2 regions of the Nocardiopsis sp. iso_237 genome follow, and region 2 is predicted to be linked to the other one. Evidence: riboswitches for the same ligand, from Rfam matches in the RefSeq annotation. Region 2 holds a riboswitch; the other holds the start of a gene.
What was found. A riboswitch is a leader RNA that binds a small molecule or an ion and turns the genes downstream of it on or off. The one in region 2 is predicted to bind cobalamin.

Region 1 (8,769 bases), 1.4 Mb from region 2:
CTGCGACCTCACGGCGATGCGGCTCGCGGAGAGTCCCGAGGCCTACCCCGCCCACGTGGACGAGGCCCACGGGATGCTCCGCACCCTCGGGGTGTCCGGGGACTGACCGGATCGGGGCGCGACCCTCCTGCCCCGATCCCGCGCTCACCGGTCGTGCTCGCGCACCAGACCGACGAGCCCGCGGCCGAAGAGCACCACCACCGTCAGACTGACCGCGCCCACCAGTGCGTAGGGGACACGGAGCGCGTCAGCCTGGCCCAGGGTGGGTGCCAGGGCGGCCACCAGGACACCGCCCGCCGCCATGCCCACGGCGCTCATGCCCCAGCTGACCGTGCGCATGGCGGCGTTCACGCGTCCGAGCAGGTGGTCCGGGGTGAGGCGCTGGCGGAGGGAGGTCATCGCGACCCCGTAACCCAGGACCAGGCCCCCACTGAGGAAGTACACCCCGGCGACCACGGGGGTGAGCGGGAACAGGGCCACCACGAGGTACAGGAGCCCGCTCCCGGCCAGGCAGAGCGTCGGCAGGGTTCCGTGCGGCAGGACCGGGCGCAGTCGGGAGACCACCTGTCCGCCGACCACCCCGCCGGTCGCGGCGAAGGCCATGAGCAGGCCGAACCCGGCCGCGCCCAGTTCCAGGACGTCCCGGACGAACAGCACCTGGGTGGAGAGCAGCGTGGCGTAGGCGGTGTTCACGAACACCGCGATGATCGCCACCGCGCGCAGCAGCGGCTGGTTCCACAGCGCCTTGACACCCTCGACCACGTCGCCCCACACGCCGCGCTGCGCCCGCCTGACGGGGGTCGCGGGGGTGGTCGCGCGGACCCGGAGGAGCGCCGCCACCGACACCAGCAGCGCGGCGGCGTTGAACAGGAACGGGGCGAACAGGCCGAGGGACAGCACGAACCCGCCCAGCGGGCGCCCCGCGAACTCCTGCGCCACGATCGCCCCGGACCTGACGTGCCCGTTGGCGCGCTCCAGGCTCTCCTTGGGGACCAGCGCGGTCACCGTGGTCTCGGCGGCGGTGTCGTGACAGACCTCCAGGGCGCCGAAGCAGAACGCGAAGGCCGCGAGCAGGGGGATCGAGGCCCACCCGGAGGACACCACCAGGGCCAGCAGCGCCCAGAGCAGCAGCCGCAGCGCGTTGGCGGAGACCATCAGCGTGAACCGGGGCAGGCGGTCCACGAGCACCCCGGCGGGCAGCGCGAGGAGGAGCCAGGGGAGTCGGCCCGCGGTGGCGACGGCGGCCACCAGCGCGGCGTTGTCGGGGGCCAGGGAGGAGGCCAGCCACGGTACGGCGATCATCGCCACGCCGTCGCTCAGGTTCGAGGCCAGGGACGCGGACCAGAAGGCCCGGAAGCGTCCGCCGAGCGGCGCGTTCGACGCCCGGGCCGTGGAGTCGGACACGGGGGGACCACCGACTTTCCCGAGCCGGTGTCTCGGGCGATTCCCGAGCGGGGCACCGGCACACGGCTTCACGCTAACGGCCGCCGGGCCCCGAGACGTGTCGCGTGGGGGGCTGGATTTAGTAGGACGTCCAACTATATGGTGAGGGTGCCGAGAGCGGGGAAGCTGGTGCGAATCCAGCGCGGTCCCGCCACTGTGACCGGGGCGAACACCCGGAAGTCAGGCCACCGCTCGCGGCCCGAGATTCGTGTGGTCCACGAGGATGGAGCGAACACGCATGGTCAGCGAGCTGACGCATTTCGTGCATGGCAGGAACGTCCCGGGCCGGAGCGGCCGCTTCGGTGACGTCCACGACCCCAGCAGCGGCCGGATCCAGGCGAGGGTCCCCCTGGCGGACCGGGCGGAGACCGAGGCGGTCATCGCGGACGCCGAGGAGGCACAGGTCGCATGGGGCTCCTGGAGCCCCCAGCGCAGGGCACGGGTCCTGCTCAGGTTCCTCCAGCTGGTCGAGCCCGAGCGCGAGTCGATCGCCCGCGCCCTGTCCGCCGAACACGGCAAGACCGTGGCCGACGCCCACGGCGACCTCCAGCGCGGCCTGGAGGTGGTGGAGTTCGCGGCGGGGATCCCGCACCTGCTCAAGGGCGAGTTCTCCGACAACGCCGGGGCCGGGATCGACGTCCACTCCCTGCGCCAGCCGCTGGGCGTGGTCGCGGGGATCACCCCGTTCAACTTCCCCGCGATGATCCCGCTCTGGAAGGCCGCGCCCGCGCTGGCCTGCGGGAACGCCTTCATTCTCAAGCCCTCGGAACGCGACCCCTCGGTCCCGCTCCGGCTGGCCGAGCTCTTCCTGGAGGCCGGGCTGCCCCCGGGCGTGCTCAACGTGGTCAACGGCGGCAAGGAGACGGTGGACACCCTGCTCACCGACCCCCGCGTGGCCGCCGTGGGCTTCGTCGGCTCCACCCCGATCGCGGAGTACGTCTACTCGACCGCCACCGCGCACGGCAAGCGCGCCCAGTGCTTCGGCGGGGCCAAGAACCACATGGTCGTCATGCCCGACGCCGACCTGGACCAGGTGGCCGACGCCCTGATCGGCGCCGGGTACGGATCCGCGGGCGAGCGCTGCATGGCCATCTCCGTCGCGGTCCCCGTGGGCGAGGAGACCGCCGACGCCCTCGTCGCCAAGCTGACCGAACGCATCGCCGGGCTGACCGTGGGCGCCTCGGACGACCCCGACGCCGACTTCGGACCGCTGGTGTCCAGGGACGCCCTGGACCGCGTCGACGCCTACGTGGCCCTGGGCGTGGAGGAGGGCGCCGAACTGGTGGTCGACGGCCGTGGTCTCAAGGTCAGGGGCCACGAGGACGGCTTCTTCACCGGGGCCTCCCTGTTCGACCGCGTCACCCCGGACATGCGCGTCTACCAGGAGGAGATCTTCGGCCCCGTGCTGTGCGTGGTGCGCGCGGCCGACTACGAGGAGGCCCTGCGCCTGCCCAGCGAGCACGAGTACGGCAACGGCGTCTCCGTCTTCACCCGGGACGGCGACACCGCCCGCGACTTCTCGCAGCGCGTCAACACCGGCATGGTCGGCGTCAACGTGCCCATCCCGGTGCCCGTCGCCTACCACACGTTCGGCGGCTGGAAGAGGTCCGGCTTCGGTGACCTCAACCAGCACGGACCCGACTCGATCCGCTTCTACACCCGCACCAAGACCGTCACCTCGCGCTGGCCCTCCGGGGTCAAGGAGGGCGCGGAGTTCACGATCCCGGTCGTCCGGTGACCGCCGCGATCACCGACGAACAGCGCGCGCTGGCCGAGACCGCGCGCGGGTTCGCGGACGAACACCTCGCACCGTTCGCCGTCGGCTGGGACCAGACCAAGCACTTCCCGGTCGACGTGCTCCGCAAGGCCGCCGAACTCGGCATGGGCGGCCTCTACGTCTCCGAGGACACCGGCGGCACCGGCCTGACCAGGCTCGACGGCGCCCTGGTCTTCGAGGCCCTGGCCACCGGCTGCCCGTCCGTGGCCGGGTACCTGTCCATCCACAACATGGTCGCCTGGATGGTCGACCGCTACGGCGACACCGACCAGCGCGCCCGCTGGCTGCCCGGCCTGTGCTCCATGGAGTCCCTGGGCAGCTACTGCCTCACCGAACCCGGCGCCGGTTCGGACGCCGCCGCGCTCAGCACCCGGGCGGTCCGCGACGGGGACTCCTACGTCCTCACCGGGTCCAAGCAGTTCATCTCCGGCGCGGGCGTCTCCGAGGTGTACGTGGTGATGGCGCGGACCGGAGGCGACGGCGCGGCCGGGATCTCCGCGTTCGTCGTGCACCGCGACGACCCGGGGGTGTCGTTCGGCGCCGACGAGGCCAAGATGGGCTGGAACGCCCAGCCCACCCGCCAGGTGCTCATGGACGGGGTCCGGCTGCCCGCCGACCGCCTCCTGGGAGCCGAGGGCGACGGCTTCCGCATCGCGATGAACGGGCTCAACGGCGGCCGCCTCGGTATCGCCGCCTGCTCGCTCGGCGGCGCCCTGGCCGCACTGGAGCGCAGCACCGCCTACCTGGGGAGCCGTGAGGCCTTCGGCGCCCCGCTGATCAACGCGCAGGCGCTCCGGTTCCGGCTCGCGGAGATGGCCACCGACCTGGAGGCCGCCCGCTCCCTGCTGTGGCGGGCTGCGGGCGCCCTGGACGAGGGGGACCCCGAGGCCGCGCACCTGTGCGCGATGGCCAAGCGGTTCGCCACCGAGGCCGGGTACACCGTCGCGGACCAGGCCCTCCAGCTCCACGGGGGGTACGGCTACCTCACGGAGTACGGCATTGAGAAGATCGTGCGCGACCTGCGGGTGCACCGAATCCTGGAAGGGACCAACGAGATCATGAGCCTCATCATCGCTCGACGACTCACCGGGGCCGCCTGATGACCGGCGAAGACGACGCCACGGTGCTGCTGCGGGTGGAGGGCGCGCTCGCCCGCGCCACGCTCAACCGGCCGCGCGCCATCAACGCCCTGGACCACGCGATGGTCCGCACGTTCGCGGACGCCCTCACCTCCTGGGAGAAGGACGAGGGCGTGGCGGTGGTGCTGCTCGACGGCGCCGGGGAGCGCGGTCTGTGCGCGGGCGGCGACATCCGCGCCATCCGGGCCAGCGCGGTGAACGGCGACAGCCAGGCCGCCGACTTCTGGCGGGACGAGTACCACCTCAACGCGCAGATCGCCCGCTACCCCAAGCCCTACGTGGCCCTCATGGACGGCGTGGTCATGGGCGGCGGCGTGGGGGTCTCCGCGCACGGCGGGGTCCGCGTGGTCACCGAACGCTCCAAGGTGGGCATGCCGGAGACCACCATCGGGTTCGTGCCCGACGTCGGCGGCACCTTCCTGCTGTCGCGGGCGCCCGGCGAGACCGGCACCCACCTCGCGCTCACCGGGACGCCGATCGGCGCGGCGGACGCGGTGTACACCGGGATGGCCGACCACTACGTGCCCTCCGAGCGCCTGCCCGACCTCGTGGCCGCGCTCTCGGAGGCGGGAACGGAGGCCGACGTCACCGAGGCCGTGGGCCGCTTCGCGGAGATCGTCCCGGCCGCGCCCCTGGAGGCCCTGCGCGGGTGGATCGACGCCTGCTACTCCGCCGACACCGCCGAGGAGATCGTGGCGCGGTTGCGCGCGCACGGCGACCCGGAGGCGGCGAGGGCGGCCGACACCATCGGGGCCAAGTCCCCGACCGCCGTGAAGACCACCCTGGCCGCGCTGCGCCGGGCCCGCGGCCTCGCCACCCTGGAGGAGGTCCTGGAACAGGAGTACCGGGTGTCCACGGCCGCGCTGACCTGGCCCGACCTCGCGGAGGGCATCCGCGCCCAGGTGATCGACAAGGACCGTGACCCGCGCTGGTCCCCGGCCACGCTGGCGGAGGTCACCGACGCCGACGTCGACCGCGCCTTCGCGCCCGCCCCGGACGGACCGGTCGGCCTCGCCGAACCGGCCGCCACGACCGACGGGGGTGCGCGGTGACCGCGATCGCCTTCGTCGGACTCGGCAACATGGGCGGGCCGATGGCCGCCAACCTCGTCGCCGCCGGGCACGACGTCACCGGGTACGACCTGGTGCCCGAAGCACTGGAGCGGGCCGCCGGGGCCGGGGTCCGGGTGGCCGCGTCCGCCGCCGAGGCCGTGGCCGGGGCCGACGTCGTCATCACCATGCTGCCGAGCGGCCGCCACCTGCTCGCCGCCTACCGGGGCGGCGATCCGGAGGACGGCCTGCTGGCCGCCGCCCGCCCCGGAACGCTCTTCCTGGACTGCTCCACGGTGGACGTGGCCGACGCGCGCACGGCCAACGCCGCGGCCGTCGAGGCCGGGCACCGGGCCATGGACGCCCCCGTCTCCGGGGGCGTGGCGGGGGCCGAGGGCGGGACGCTCACCTTCATGGTCGGCGCGGAGGAGGCCGACCTCGCCACGGCGCGGCCGCTGCTGGACGTGATGGGCGGCCGTGCCGTGCACTGCGGCGGCCCGGGCGGCGGCCAGGCGGCGAAGATCTGCAACAACATGGTGCTGGGCGCGTCGATGCTCGCCGTGAGCGAGGCGTTCGTGCTGGGCGAGCGGCTGGGCCTGACCCACCAGGCGCTGTACGACGTGATGTCCACGGCCTCCGGGCAGTGCTGGTCGCTCACCTCGTACTGCCCGGTCCCGGGTCCGGTGCCGACCAGTCCGGCCAACAACGACTACCGGCCGGGGTTCGCGGCCGCGCTGATGGCGAAGGATCTCGGGCTGGCGGCCAACGCGCTGGAGGAGACCGGGGTGGAGGCGCTGATCGGCGGCCGGGCCGCCGAGGTCTACCGGGCCTTCGTGGACGGCCTGGACGGGGAGCCCCGGGACTTCTCCGCGATCGTGGAGTCGGTGCGCGAGCGCTCCGGCCGGGCGGAGCCCGTCACCGAGTGAGTCCGACGCGGCCCGGGTGACCCGAAGGGGGCGCCCGGGCCGCCCGCGTCCGCCCGCCGCCCGAGTGCGCCCGCGTCCGCCCGCGCACCGGTCTAAGGGAGGAACCACCGCGCTCCGGGAGGCGTCTGACGGAGAGTCGGACTTCCGGGACGCAAGGGTTCCGGAAGGTCACCACAGCACGGAGCCGAATCCCCCATGAACCCCAAACCCGGCGCGCTCACGGCCGTCCAGGTCATCCTCTTCATCATGTCCGCCATCGCGGGCCTCGCCCTCCTGCTGGCCATGGTGGGGGTGAGCGCCGTGAGCTCGGGGGAACTGGAGCGGGCCACCGGGGTGAGCCCCGGGGCCTTCTGGCTCCTGATGCTCGTCGCCCTCGCGACGACCGTCTTCTACGTCTACGTGGCCTCCACCATCGGCCGGGGCGGGTACCGCACCCGGACCCTGGTGCGCGTGGTGGTGGGGGTCGGCGTCACCTCCGCACTGGTCAACATGCTGACCGGGGAGAGCGGGCTCGTCGGCCTCGTGCTCATGGTCGTCGTCCTCATCCTCAACGAGGGCGAGTCCGCCAAGCGCTGGTACGAGGAGACCGAGAACCCGCAGCCGTACCGGAGCAGCTGAGCGGGACGCCCCTCCCGGCGGCGTCCCCTGGCGGTCGATCCCGTGTGAGTGACGTCCGAGCCGGTCGTTAGGCTCCTGAGCTGGCGAGGACGGGCCCGCTCCGGGGCCCGCCGCCCTCTCACCAGGAAGTCCCCCATGAGTACGAGCCGTATGCCCCTGGCACTCAGAGCCCTGCGCAACATCCTGTGGATCATGGTCGTCCTCGGAGGACTGGGGATCGTCCTCGGTCTGGTCGGGTTCTCGGTCATGACGGAGGAGGAGATCCACCGGGAGGCGGGGGTGGGCCGGTCCGCCGCGATCGCGCTCATGCTGCCGAGTGCCGTCATCCTCCTCATCGAGGCGTACGTGGCGGCGTCCCTGAGCCGGGGAGGCCGGGCCCAGCGGTGGTGTGTGCGCGTGCTGGCGGTGCTGACCCTGCTCCCCGGGCTCCTGGGCCTGCTCTTCCTCGATGTCACCGGACTGTTCGAGATCGCGGTCGGCCTCCTGTACCTGGCGCTCAACGAGAGCCGGTCGGCCCGGAGCTGGTACCGGTCCAGGGCGACGGCCGCGGCACCGGAGGCGGTTCCTCCGGGGACGGCCGCGGACGCGGCCTCCCCCGCGGGAGGCCCTCCGGTCCCCGACGCCTCCGGCCCGACCCCCTGACAGGAGTGCGCGCCCCGGCCACCCGGCCTCCCATCAGACCGGGTGTCCGGGGCGCGCGCCTGTGGGGCCGCCTCGGCGGCTTCCTAGAACGGCGTCAGGGTGATCTCCAGCCCCGAGGGGCCGTGGTCCTGGATGTAGGACGCGAAGTCCTCGACGTCGTCGAAGGCGAACCCGTACGCCTTGCCGTCCTCCGTGTGCTCGTGGAAGGTCCCGGCGTAGCGGTTGGCGATGTCGGCCAGGTAGAACTCGGCCGGGTCGTTGGTGGGCTGGGCGGCGTGGTCGAGCAGGGTGGCGCGGTTGAGCGCCGCCCCCACGATCGCCGCCACGGGGCCGGTGATCCCGTCGTTGGGCGCGGCCAGGGCGCCGTCGCAGAAGAACACGTCCCGGGTACTGGGCCGGGCGATGGGGGAGACCCCGCCGTCGAACAGCAGCTCGTCGCCCTGCACCCGACCGGTGAAGGTCCCGGCGTTGGTGGTGACGCTCAGGTCGGTGCCCGCGTAGTGCGACCACACCTGGTCCACGTACGGGTCGAAGTAGTCGCCGGGGAAGATCCCCGCGTCGAGCCCGTGCCCGGGGGCGATGATCCGGTGGCCGTCGTAGACCAGCGGCGAGAAGTCCGGATCGGCGGCGAGGGTCTCGAAGATCGCGTCGCGTCCGCCGGGCAGCAGGAAGCCGGTGCTCTGGTCCTCGTTCCCGGTGAGGCGGATACCGATCGGCACGCTGAACTGGTCCACCATCGAGGTGTTGCAGAACATGCCGTCCTCGTTGTGGGTGAACTCCACCGAGTCGTGCAGGACGTCGAAGCCGTGGTCGTCCTCGACCCAGCCGGCGGGGAGCTGGAGGGCCGGGTTGCCGTTCCCGTCCTCGACGATCCGGATGCCGAGCTTGCCGCCCATGGCGAAGTAGATCCGGCCGGACATGTACGGGAGCGTCATGTCCGAGAGGGCGCCCAGGGGGATCGAGTAGTCCGTGTAGCCGTCGTCGGTGTTGTCGTCCACGCTGACGGGGTGGGGCGTGCCGTTGGCGTCCACCCGGCAGTGGACGTCGTCGACGAGGTCGGTGCCGACGACGTACACGAGGACCTCGTCGTCCCCGAAGCGGCCGCTGTTGTTGGTCACGCTCACCGGGAGCGCTCCCAGGTTGGCCGTGTTCGAGACGGGGGTGATGCTCTGGGG
Region 2 (8,769 bases):
CGAACCGGGGACCTCCTCACGAACACGGGGAACTCCCGCCCTCGCCCGTCCGCTCTCGCCCGCGGTCACGGCGTCCGAGGCGGGCCCACCTCCCCCACGGTTCCCCGTGCTGTCACACACCCGGCGATCCGCCGGTGGCCACCACGGGAACTCGTGAGAACCCACGGGCGCGAACGCGCGCCTCACACAACACGGTCACCACATCACCGGGCGAGGGGAGCCATGAGCGAAAACGGACCTTACAACCAGCCACCGCAGAACCCTTACGGTGGCGGGGACGGCACCGGCGGACAGCCGCCCTACGGCCCGCCGCAGGGGCACCCCTACGGTGACGCCGCCACCGGCGGTCAGCCCGGCTACGGTCAGGGCCCCTACCCGGGCGCGCCCGGACCCGACCAGGGCATGTACGCGGGCGGACAGCCGCCCTACGGCCCGGGCCCGGGCGGACCCGGCGGACCCGGCGGATACCCGCCCGCCCCGCCGCCCCAGGGCGGCGGCGGCAGCAAGGCCGGGCTCTGGGTGGTCATCGGCGGCGGCGCGGTCATCATCGTCCTGGTGATCGCCGTGTTCGTCATGCTCGTCACCAACGGCAACGACGGCGACGAGATCGCCTCCGGCCCCGACGAGTCCTCCGAGGTCGTGGAAGAGGAGCCCGCGGAGGAGGAGCCCGCCGAGGAGGAGACCCCCGCCTCGAACGGCGCCCTCGGCGACCCGCCCCACGCCCTGCCCACCGAGCCCTGCGAGTCCTTCACCGACCAGGTGCAGACGGACTTCGTCCTCCGCGACAGCGGCAGCAAGTACGTCTCCGACAACACGTCGAGCTGCTCCAACCTCGGTGACCTCCCCGACAGCAGCTCCACCGAGGGCTTCGGCTCGCTGGAGGTGGGCTTCAAGCTCCCCTACAGCGCCAGCGACTCCCCGGAGGCCGCCGCCGAGGACATCGAGTACACGCTGGACCGCATCCGCGGCGGCGCCGAGTCGGACCGCTACGACGCCGACGACATCGAGATCGACGAGGAGCTGGACGGCCTCGGCAGCGAGGCGTACCTGGTCGTCACCAAGACCGACCTGCTCGGGGAGAAGCTTCCCGAGGCCAGTCTGCTGATGCGCCAGGACAACCTGATCATCTCGGTGACCTACTACCTCGACACCACCCAGGGTGACCACGAGGACCTCGCCCTGCCGGACAACACCCAGGACATCATGGTCAACGCCGCCAACGAGGCGCTGGCCATCGTCGGGGGCTGACCCGTGCGGGCCGTGTAGCGGCCGGGAACACCGAAGGGGGCCGCGGCATCGCCGCGGCCCCCTTCCTCGTGTCCGGCCCCCGCTGCTACGGGAGGTCGGCGCGGACCCGGCGGGCCGCCTCGACCATGTTCCGCAGCGCCTGCTCGGTCTCCGCGTAACCACGGGTCTTCAGACCGCAGTCCGGGTTCACCCAGAGGTTCCCGGCGTCCACGTGCGTGGCCGCCAGCCGCAGGGAGGCCTCGATCTCCTCGACCGACGGCACCCGGGGCGAGTGGATGTCGTACACGCCCGGACCGATGCCCCGCTTGTAGCCGCGCGCGCCCAGGGCCTCGACGAGCTCCATGCGCGAACGGGCGGCCTCGACGCTGGTGACGTCGGCGTCCAGCGCCTCGATGCCGCCGACGATCTGGTTGAACTCCGAGTAGCACATGTGCGTGTGGATGGTGGTACTCGCCGCCACCCCGGACGTGGCCAGGCGGAAGGAGTTCACCGCCCAGTCCAGGTAGGCCTGGCGCTGCTCCTCGCGCAGGGGCAGCAGCTCACGCAGGGCCGCCTCGTCCACCTGGATGTGGCGGATGCCCGCCCGCTCCAGGTCCGCGACCTCGTCGCGCAGGGCCAGACCCACCTGGCGGGCGGTCTCCCCGAGCGGCTGGTCGGTGCGGACGAAGGACCACGCGAGCATGGTGACCGGACCGGTCAGCATGCCCTTGACCGGCTTGTCGGTGCGCGACTGGGCGTAGGTGATCCACTCGACCGTCATCGGCTCGGGGCGCGAGACGTCACCGAACAGGATCGGCGGGCGCACGCAGCGCGAACCGTAGGACTGCACCCACCCGCGTTCGGTGGTGGCGTAGCCCTCCAGCTGCTCGGCGAAGTACTGGACCATGTCGTTGCGCTCGGGCTCGCCGTGGACGAGGACGTCCAGGCCGATCTCCTCCTGGAGCGCGATGACACGGTCGATCTCCGAACGCAGAGTGCGCTCGTACTCCTCCGTGGCCAGCTCGCCCCTGCGGTGCGCGGCGCGGGCGCGGCGCAGCTCGGGGGTCTGCGGGAAGGAGCCGATGGTGGTCGTGGTGAGGGTGACGTCGGTGGGCGCGCCGCGGTCCTCGGGGCGCTCGTAGGCGTCCTGACCCAGCGCGTCCAGGCGGGCGCGCACCCGGGCGTCGGTGAACGACGGGTTCCCGGTGGCGGCAGCGTCGAAGTCGGCGTCCTCGCCCTCGGTGAGGACGCGGCCGAGCAGGGCCACCTCCCCCGCCTTCTGCTTGGCGAAGGCCAGGGCCGCGCGCAGCTCGGGAGCGAGCGAGGTCTCGGCGTCGAGGTCGATCGGCACGTGCAGCAGTGAGCAGGAGGTGCTCACGGTGAGCTCGTCGGTGAGGGCGAGCAGGGTGCCCAGCTCCGCCACGGCGGCGGGCAGGTCCGTACGCCACACGTTGCGCCCGTCGACGACGCCCGCAACCAGGCGGGTGGAGCCGAGGCCGGAGACCGCGGCCAGGTCCTCGACGCCCTCGGCGTCGGTGACCAGGTCGAGGCCGACCGCCTCCACCGGGGAGTCCTTGAGGACGCGCAGGGCGGCGGCGCCGATGGAGCCGAAGTAGGTGGAGACCAGGAGGGAGGGGCGGTCGGTGAGGGCACCCAGGCGCTGGTAGACGCGCTCCAGGTGGCCGACGGCCGAGCGGCCCTCGTCGGTGGCCAGGATCGGCTCGTCGAGCTGGACCTCGGTGGCGCCGGCGGCCCTGAGGTCGGACAGCAGCCGGGCGTAGGCGTCCAGGAGCTGGTCGAGGAGCTCGATGGGCTCCCAACCCTCGGGGGCGTCGTCGGCGGCCTTGGCCAGCAGGAGGAAGGTCAGCGGGCCGACCAGCACGGGGCGGGTCTGGAACCCGGCCTCGGAGGCCTCACGGAACTCGGTGACGGGCTTGTCACCGACCAGGCGCGGCCGGGTGCTGGGGGAGAGCTCGGGGACGAGGTAGTGGTAGTTGGTGTCGAACCACTTGGTCATCTCCAGCGGCGGGGCGCCCTGCTCGCCCCGGGCGAGCGCGAAGTAGCGGCGCAGCTGCTCGTCCCGTTCACCGGCCTGGGCCGGGGAGGCGAAGCGGGAGGGCACGAGGTCGAACAGGACCGCCGTGTCCAGCACCTGGTCGTAGTAGGAGAAGGTGTTGGACGGCAGGTCGTCCACGCCCGCCTCCCGCAGCTGGGCGTAGACGCCCAGGCGGAGTTCGGCGGCGACGGCGTCGAGTTCGGCGGCGGTGGTGCCGCCCTTCCAGTAGGACTCGCTGGCGCGCTTGAGTTCGCGGTCGGGGCCGATGCGCGGATAGCCGTGCACGGTGGAACGCACGGACGGCCTGGCGGCCGGGGTGCTGGGCATGGAGCTTCTCTCCCTCGTCGAAAGCCGGGTACCGGCCACGAGGCGAGCGAGGACGCGGACACGCCGAGGAGGCGCCCGACGGCGCACGGCTGTCTCCGCCCTCGGCCCTCCCTCGGGGCACGGGACCACCGACGGCACGGGTGCGCCGCCGGGCGGAGGCAGGTCTTCGGACTCGTGGGCGTGCTCCGGCGTGACCGCCGGCCCTCCTACTGGTCGCCGCTTCCCGGTTTCCGACTTTTCCGGTCGGATCACCAGTGCTTATGACGACGTTCGTTCCCACTCACCGCTGCGGGGCAGTCCCGGACTCGCACCGGGTTCCCTCTTTCGACACGCAACGCCCGCCCCGGAAGGCTTCCGGGGTGACCAAGGGTGGAGCGTGTACCTTCCACGGCTGCAAGTATAGGGAGCGCCCCCTCCGCCCATGCACCCGGCGTGGTCCTCGCCCACTCGGCGTGAACCCGCGTCGGGTTCGCGGCATCCCAACCGACAATCAGCGTTACGTGGGGGAGCGCTCCCCCTCCTCCCCCACGAACGTTCGTCAGACGATGAACGTGGAGAACCCCAGGTGAAGCAGCAAGACCGGCAGACCATGGCTCCCGACCAGCCCCTCCTCACGGTCGCGATCGCGATGGTCGTCCTGCTGGGACTGGTGCTGTCGGCGTCCCGACCGATCGGACTGTTGGAGGACAGTGCCTTGGCGGGCGACGGCGACCAGTCATCCGGTGACGGGACACGGACCCCGGCCACCGGCGAACCCGACCAACTGACCACGGTCTCCCCCGACGCGGTCCCCGGAACAGAGGAGATCACTCTCGCCTACGAGGGCGGGGCGGACGTCTCCGTCACCTACCCGTCCATTCCGAACGCCGGACCGCTGACCGATTTCCTGGAGAGGACCCTCGGCGCCCAGGCGCGCTCCTTCGAGGCGGCCAACCCCGGGGCGCGCACGTTCCTCGGGGAGTGGGGCCTGACCGCCGCCGACGAAGGGATCGTGGGGGTGCGGATGACCACCACCGAGACGGACTCCGAGGAGACCAGGGAGGGGCACAGCACCTACTGGTACGAGACCGGCACGGGCGCGGTCCACGGCTCCAGCCACCTCTTCGCCGGACAGGAGGAGCTGGCCGAACTGAACGAGCGGGTGCGCGAGGCGGTGTCCGGCACGGACGCCGTTCCCTCGGCGCTGCACCCGATCAGTTCCCTCTACGACTCGGTGGGCTTCAACCCGGACGGTGACCTCGTGGTGGAGTTCGACGAGGGCCAGGTCGCCCCGGCCGGTGCGGGCCGCGTGCACGCGGTACTGCCCCGGGACGAGGCCGAGTCGCTGCTCTCCGACCTCGGCCTGCGGGTGCGCGAGGCGGCGACCACGGGCGTGCGCGCCTTCTCGATCGACGAGGCCCCGGAGGCGGACAAGGACGGCTCGGCCTCGGCTGCGCCCGGCGTGCTGGCCCCGCGTGACGACTCGGTCGACTGCTCCGCGCCCGACACCAAGTGCGTGGCGCTCACCTACGACGACGGCCCCGGCGGGCGCACCCCCGAGCTGCTGGACGCCCTGGCCGCGCACGACGCCAAGGCCACCTTCTTCGTCACCGGCCTCCCGGTCAGGGAGCACCCGTGGGTGGTGCGGCGCACCTACGCCGAGGGGCACGAGGTGGCCAACCACACTCTGGACCACCCCAACCTGACCGAGCTCTCGGCGGACGGTGTCCGCGAGAACCTGGAGGCGACGCAGGCGCTGGTGTACCGGGAGACCGGATACACCATGGACCTGATGCGGCCTCCGTACGGGGCCACCGACGACACGGTCGCGGAGGTGACGGCGGAGCTCGGGCTGGCGCAGATCCTGTGGAGCGTGGACACCAACGACTGGCGGGACCGCAAGGCGAACGTGGTGCGCGATCGCGCGCTGGACGGCGCGTCCGACGGCGCGATCATCCTGATGCACGACATCCACCCCACCACCATCGACGCGTCGATCGACATCATCCGTGAACTGGACGAACGCGGGTACTCGATGGTCACGGTGTCGCAGCTGCTCGGCACCACCGAGCCGGGCCGCACCTACGTCGACGGCGTCCCCGAGGAGGAGGCCCCGGAGGAGGCTCCGAGCGACTCGGAGTGACCCACCCGCACCCCGGCCCCTCTGGCGGTGTCCACATGTGGACACCGCCAGAGGGGCCGGGGTGTTGTCCCCTATGTTGCTCCCAGCAGTCGTGAGGAGCATCCCCAGGGACGAGGGAGTCGGGTCTTGGCGTCGAGGAGAGTTGGGCCGGGCCGGACCGTTCCCCCACCCGGCCCGGTCCGGGCACGGCCGTTCCGGCCGGGGACCGCCCTGGTGCTGCTGTCCCTCACGCTCGCCGCGTGCGGGAACGGGGCGGTGAGCGTGGACGAGGGCGACCCCGAGCGGCTCACCGTGCTGGCCGACGAGGTCGGGGACGGTGTCGGGGAGTGGCGGGGCGACGCCCGGGACTTCACCGGCCACCCCCACGAGCCCGAGGGCGTGGAGGTCAGCGTCGCCTACCCGGAGTTCGAGGGCGCCGACGCCTTCGCGGAGGGCCTTGCCGCGCGGGTGGACCAGGAGGTGCGGGACTTCCGTGCCGGGACCCGCGATCCCGTGCGGCTGGACGTCGACTGGGAGCTGGTCGCCGCCGGGGACGGGGTCCTCGGGGTCCGGCTGGTCCGCACCGAGGAGGACATGCACGGCCTGCGGGAGGGCTACGCGACGTACTGGTACGACGCCCACGACCTCTCCGTGTCCTCCTCCACCGAACTGCTGCGCGGGCAGGAGGAGCTGGTCCGGCTCAACGCCATCGCGCGCGAGGAGCTGGCGGACGACGAGGACGTCGACCCCGACGCGTTCCACCCGGTGCTGCGGACCTACGACTCGATCGGGTTCAACGCGTCGGGGGACCTGGTGGTCGAGTTCGACGACGGGCACCTGTCACCGATCGTCGACGGCCACGTCCCCGACAGCGCCCCCGGTCGCAGGGCCGTGGTGGTCGGGCACGAGCGGGCCGCACCGCTGCTGTCGGACCTGGGTGAGCGCGCCCGGGAGGCCGCCCTGGTGGCGGAACCCGACCTGGCCCTGCCCGCGGCCCGGTCCGATGACGCCGGGGACGGTCCCCCGCCCGGAGTGGTCACCGCCGGTGACCCCGAGGTGGACTGCCAGGACGGCGAGACCAGGTGCGTGGCCCTGACCTTCGACGACGGACCGGTGGACGCCACCCCGCACCTGCTGGACGTCCTCGCGGAGGAGGGGGTGACGGCCTCCTTCTTCCTCAACGGCGGCCCGACCCTGACCCGGCCAAGCGTGCTGCGGCGCGCCTACGCCGAGGGGCACGAGATCGCCAGCCACGGCGACGAACACGAGCACATGAACAAGATGGACCCCGGGCGCCTGGCCGCGCAGACGGCCGCGGTGAGCGCGATGGTCCGCAGGCAGACCGGGTTCACGGTCGAGCAGTTCCGGCCGCCGTTCGGCGCCACCAACCACGACGTGCACGAGGAGATCACCGCGCAGGACATGGCGGAGGTCGCGTGGACGGTGGACAGCGGGGACTGGAAGGGGCACGACCGGGACGAGATCGTGGAGACCGTCCTCGACGGGGTCGAACCGGGCGCGGTGGTGCTGCTGCACGACCCCCGGCCCGCCACGCTCGCGGCGGTCCCGGAGATCGTCGAACGGCTGCGCGCGGAGGACTACGTGTTCGTCACCAGCAGCCAGGCGCTCGGCGGCCCGGAACCCGGCAACGTCTACCCTCCCGACTGGGACGGCGACTGGTAGGGCGTACACGCGCGGGCGGCCGGTGGGAACCCCCACCGGCCGCCCGCGCGTCGATCAGCTGGCCTCGTGGGTCTCCCGGACCACCGTGAGCGCCGGAGCCGGGGCGTCCGACCCCACGGCCTCCTGGACGGACCGGTACCCGGCCTCGCGGACCAGGCGGGCCAGGCCCCGGTGGATGCGGCGGGGCCACAGCGGACCGCCGTAGATCAGCCCGGTGTACCCCTGGACCAGGGTGGCGCCGGCGCGGACGCGGGCCCAGGCGTCCTCGGGGGTCTCGATGCCACCGACCGCGACCAGGGTGACCCGGTCGCCCACGCGGGAGCGCAGGCGGCGCAGGACCTCCAGCGAGCGCTCCTTGAGCGGGGCGCCCGACAGGCCCCCGGCTCCGGCCGCCTCGACATCCTCGTCGGAGGTGTCGAGTCCGGAACGGGAGATCGTGGTGTTGGTGGCGATGATCCCGTCCAGGCCCTCGGCCAGCGCGAGGTCCGCGACGGCGTCGACGTCCTCGTCGGCCAGGTCCGGGGCGATCTTCACCAGGAGCGGCAGCTCGGGGCGGCCCGCCTCGGCCAGGGACGCGCGGACGGCGCTGACCAGGGGCAGCAGCTGCTCGACACCCTGGAGGTTGCGCAGCCCCGGCGTGTTGGGCGAGCTGACGTTGATGACCATGTAGTCGGCGTAGGGGGCCAGCCGCAGCGCGCTGAGCGCGTAGTCGGCGGGCGCCTCCGCCTCCGGCGTGACCTTGGTCTTGCCGATGTTGATCCCGAGCAGCGGGCCACGGCGCTGGTGGTGCAGGCGCTCCGCGACCAGCGCGGAACCCTCGTTGTTGAAGCCCATGCGGTTGACGATGGCGCGGTCGGCCACCAGCCGGAACAGGCGCGGTTTGGGGTTGCCGGGCTGCGGGTGGGCGGTCACGGTGCCCACCTCGACGTAGCCGAAGCCCAGGGCGGCCAGACCGCGCGGGCTCTCGGCGTTCTTGTCGAACCCGGCGGCCATGCCGAGCGGGCCGGGGAACTCGCGGCCGAAGGCGTGCACGGTCAGCTCGGGTTCGCGCGGGCCCAGGACCCTGCCCATGGTCTCGGCCACACCGGGGACGGCCGTGACGCCGCGCAGCGCGGCGAAGCTCAGCTTGTGCACCGTCTCCGCGTCCATGTGGCGCAGGACCGAGCTGAAGAGGATCTGGTAGAACACGGTCATCCGTTTCCGTCTCCCTCGCGTTCAGCGAGGAAGCGTTCGAGTTCCGCGCCGAGCTCGTCGGCGGTGGGCAGCCCCGCGCCGTCGTCGGACAGCGGGACCGGCCCGCCGCCCTCCTCCGCGCGCGAGGACATGATGTCGTCGTACTGGCGTTCCAGGTTGGCGACCACGCGCTGGACCTCCT

Region 1: it holds a riboswitch for cobalamin, as region 2 does, so the genes downstream of both, AC0VYM_RS26905 (CoA-acylating methylmalonate-semialdehyde dehydrogenase) here and metE (5-methyltetrahydropteroyltriglutamate--homocysteine S-methyltransferase) in region 2, are expected to answer to the same signal.

What each region holds. Positions count from the first base shown of each region.
Region 1 is NZ_CM149669.1:5,973,274-5,982,042, reverse strand. Features, by position in the region: gene AC0VYM_RS26915 (TetR/AcrR family transcriptional regulator) at 1-106, shown strand, start outside; gene AC0VYM_RS26910 (MFS transporter) at 145-1,404, opposite strand; adenosylcobalamin (AdoCbl) riboswitch at 1,537-1,683, shown strand; gene AC0VYM_RS26905 (CoA-acylating methylmalonate-semialdehyde dehydrogenase) at 1,682-3,181, shown strand; gene AC0VYM_RS26900 (acyl-CoA dehydrogenase family protein) at 3,178-4,320, shown strand; gene AC0VYM_RS26895 (enoyl-CoA hydratase/isomerase family protein) at 4,320-5,411, shown strand; gene mmsB (3-hydroxyisobutyrate dehydrogenase) at 5,408-6,334, shown strand; gene AC0VYM_RS26885 (hypothetical protein) at 6,530-6,952, shown strand; gene AC0VYM_RS26880 (hypothetical protein) at 7,088-7,594, shown strand; gene AC0VYM_RS26875 (beta-1,3-glucanase family protein) at 7,678-8,769, opposite strand, start outside.
Region 2 is NZ_CM149669.1:4,559,383-4,568,151, forward strand. Features, by position in the region: gene AC0VYM_RS20765 (DUF3558 domain-containing protein) at 223-1,248, shown strand; gene metE (5-methyltetrahydropteroyltriglutamate--homocysteine S-methyltransferase) at 1,334-3,610, opposite strand; cobalamin riboswitch at 3,768-3,993, opposite strand; gene AC0VYM_RS20775 (polysaccharide deacetylase family protein) at 4,200-5,732, shown strand; gene AC0VYM_RS20780 (polysaccharide deacetylase family protein) at 5,946-7,394, shown strand; gene AC0VYM_RS20785 (quinone-dependent dihydroorotate dehydrogenase) at 7,449-8,588, opposite strand; gene AC0VYM_RS20790 (proteasome assembly chaperone family protein) at 8,585-8,769, opposite strand, start outside.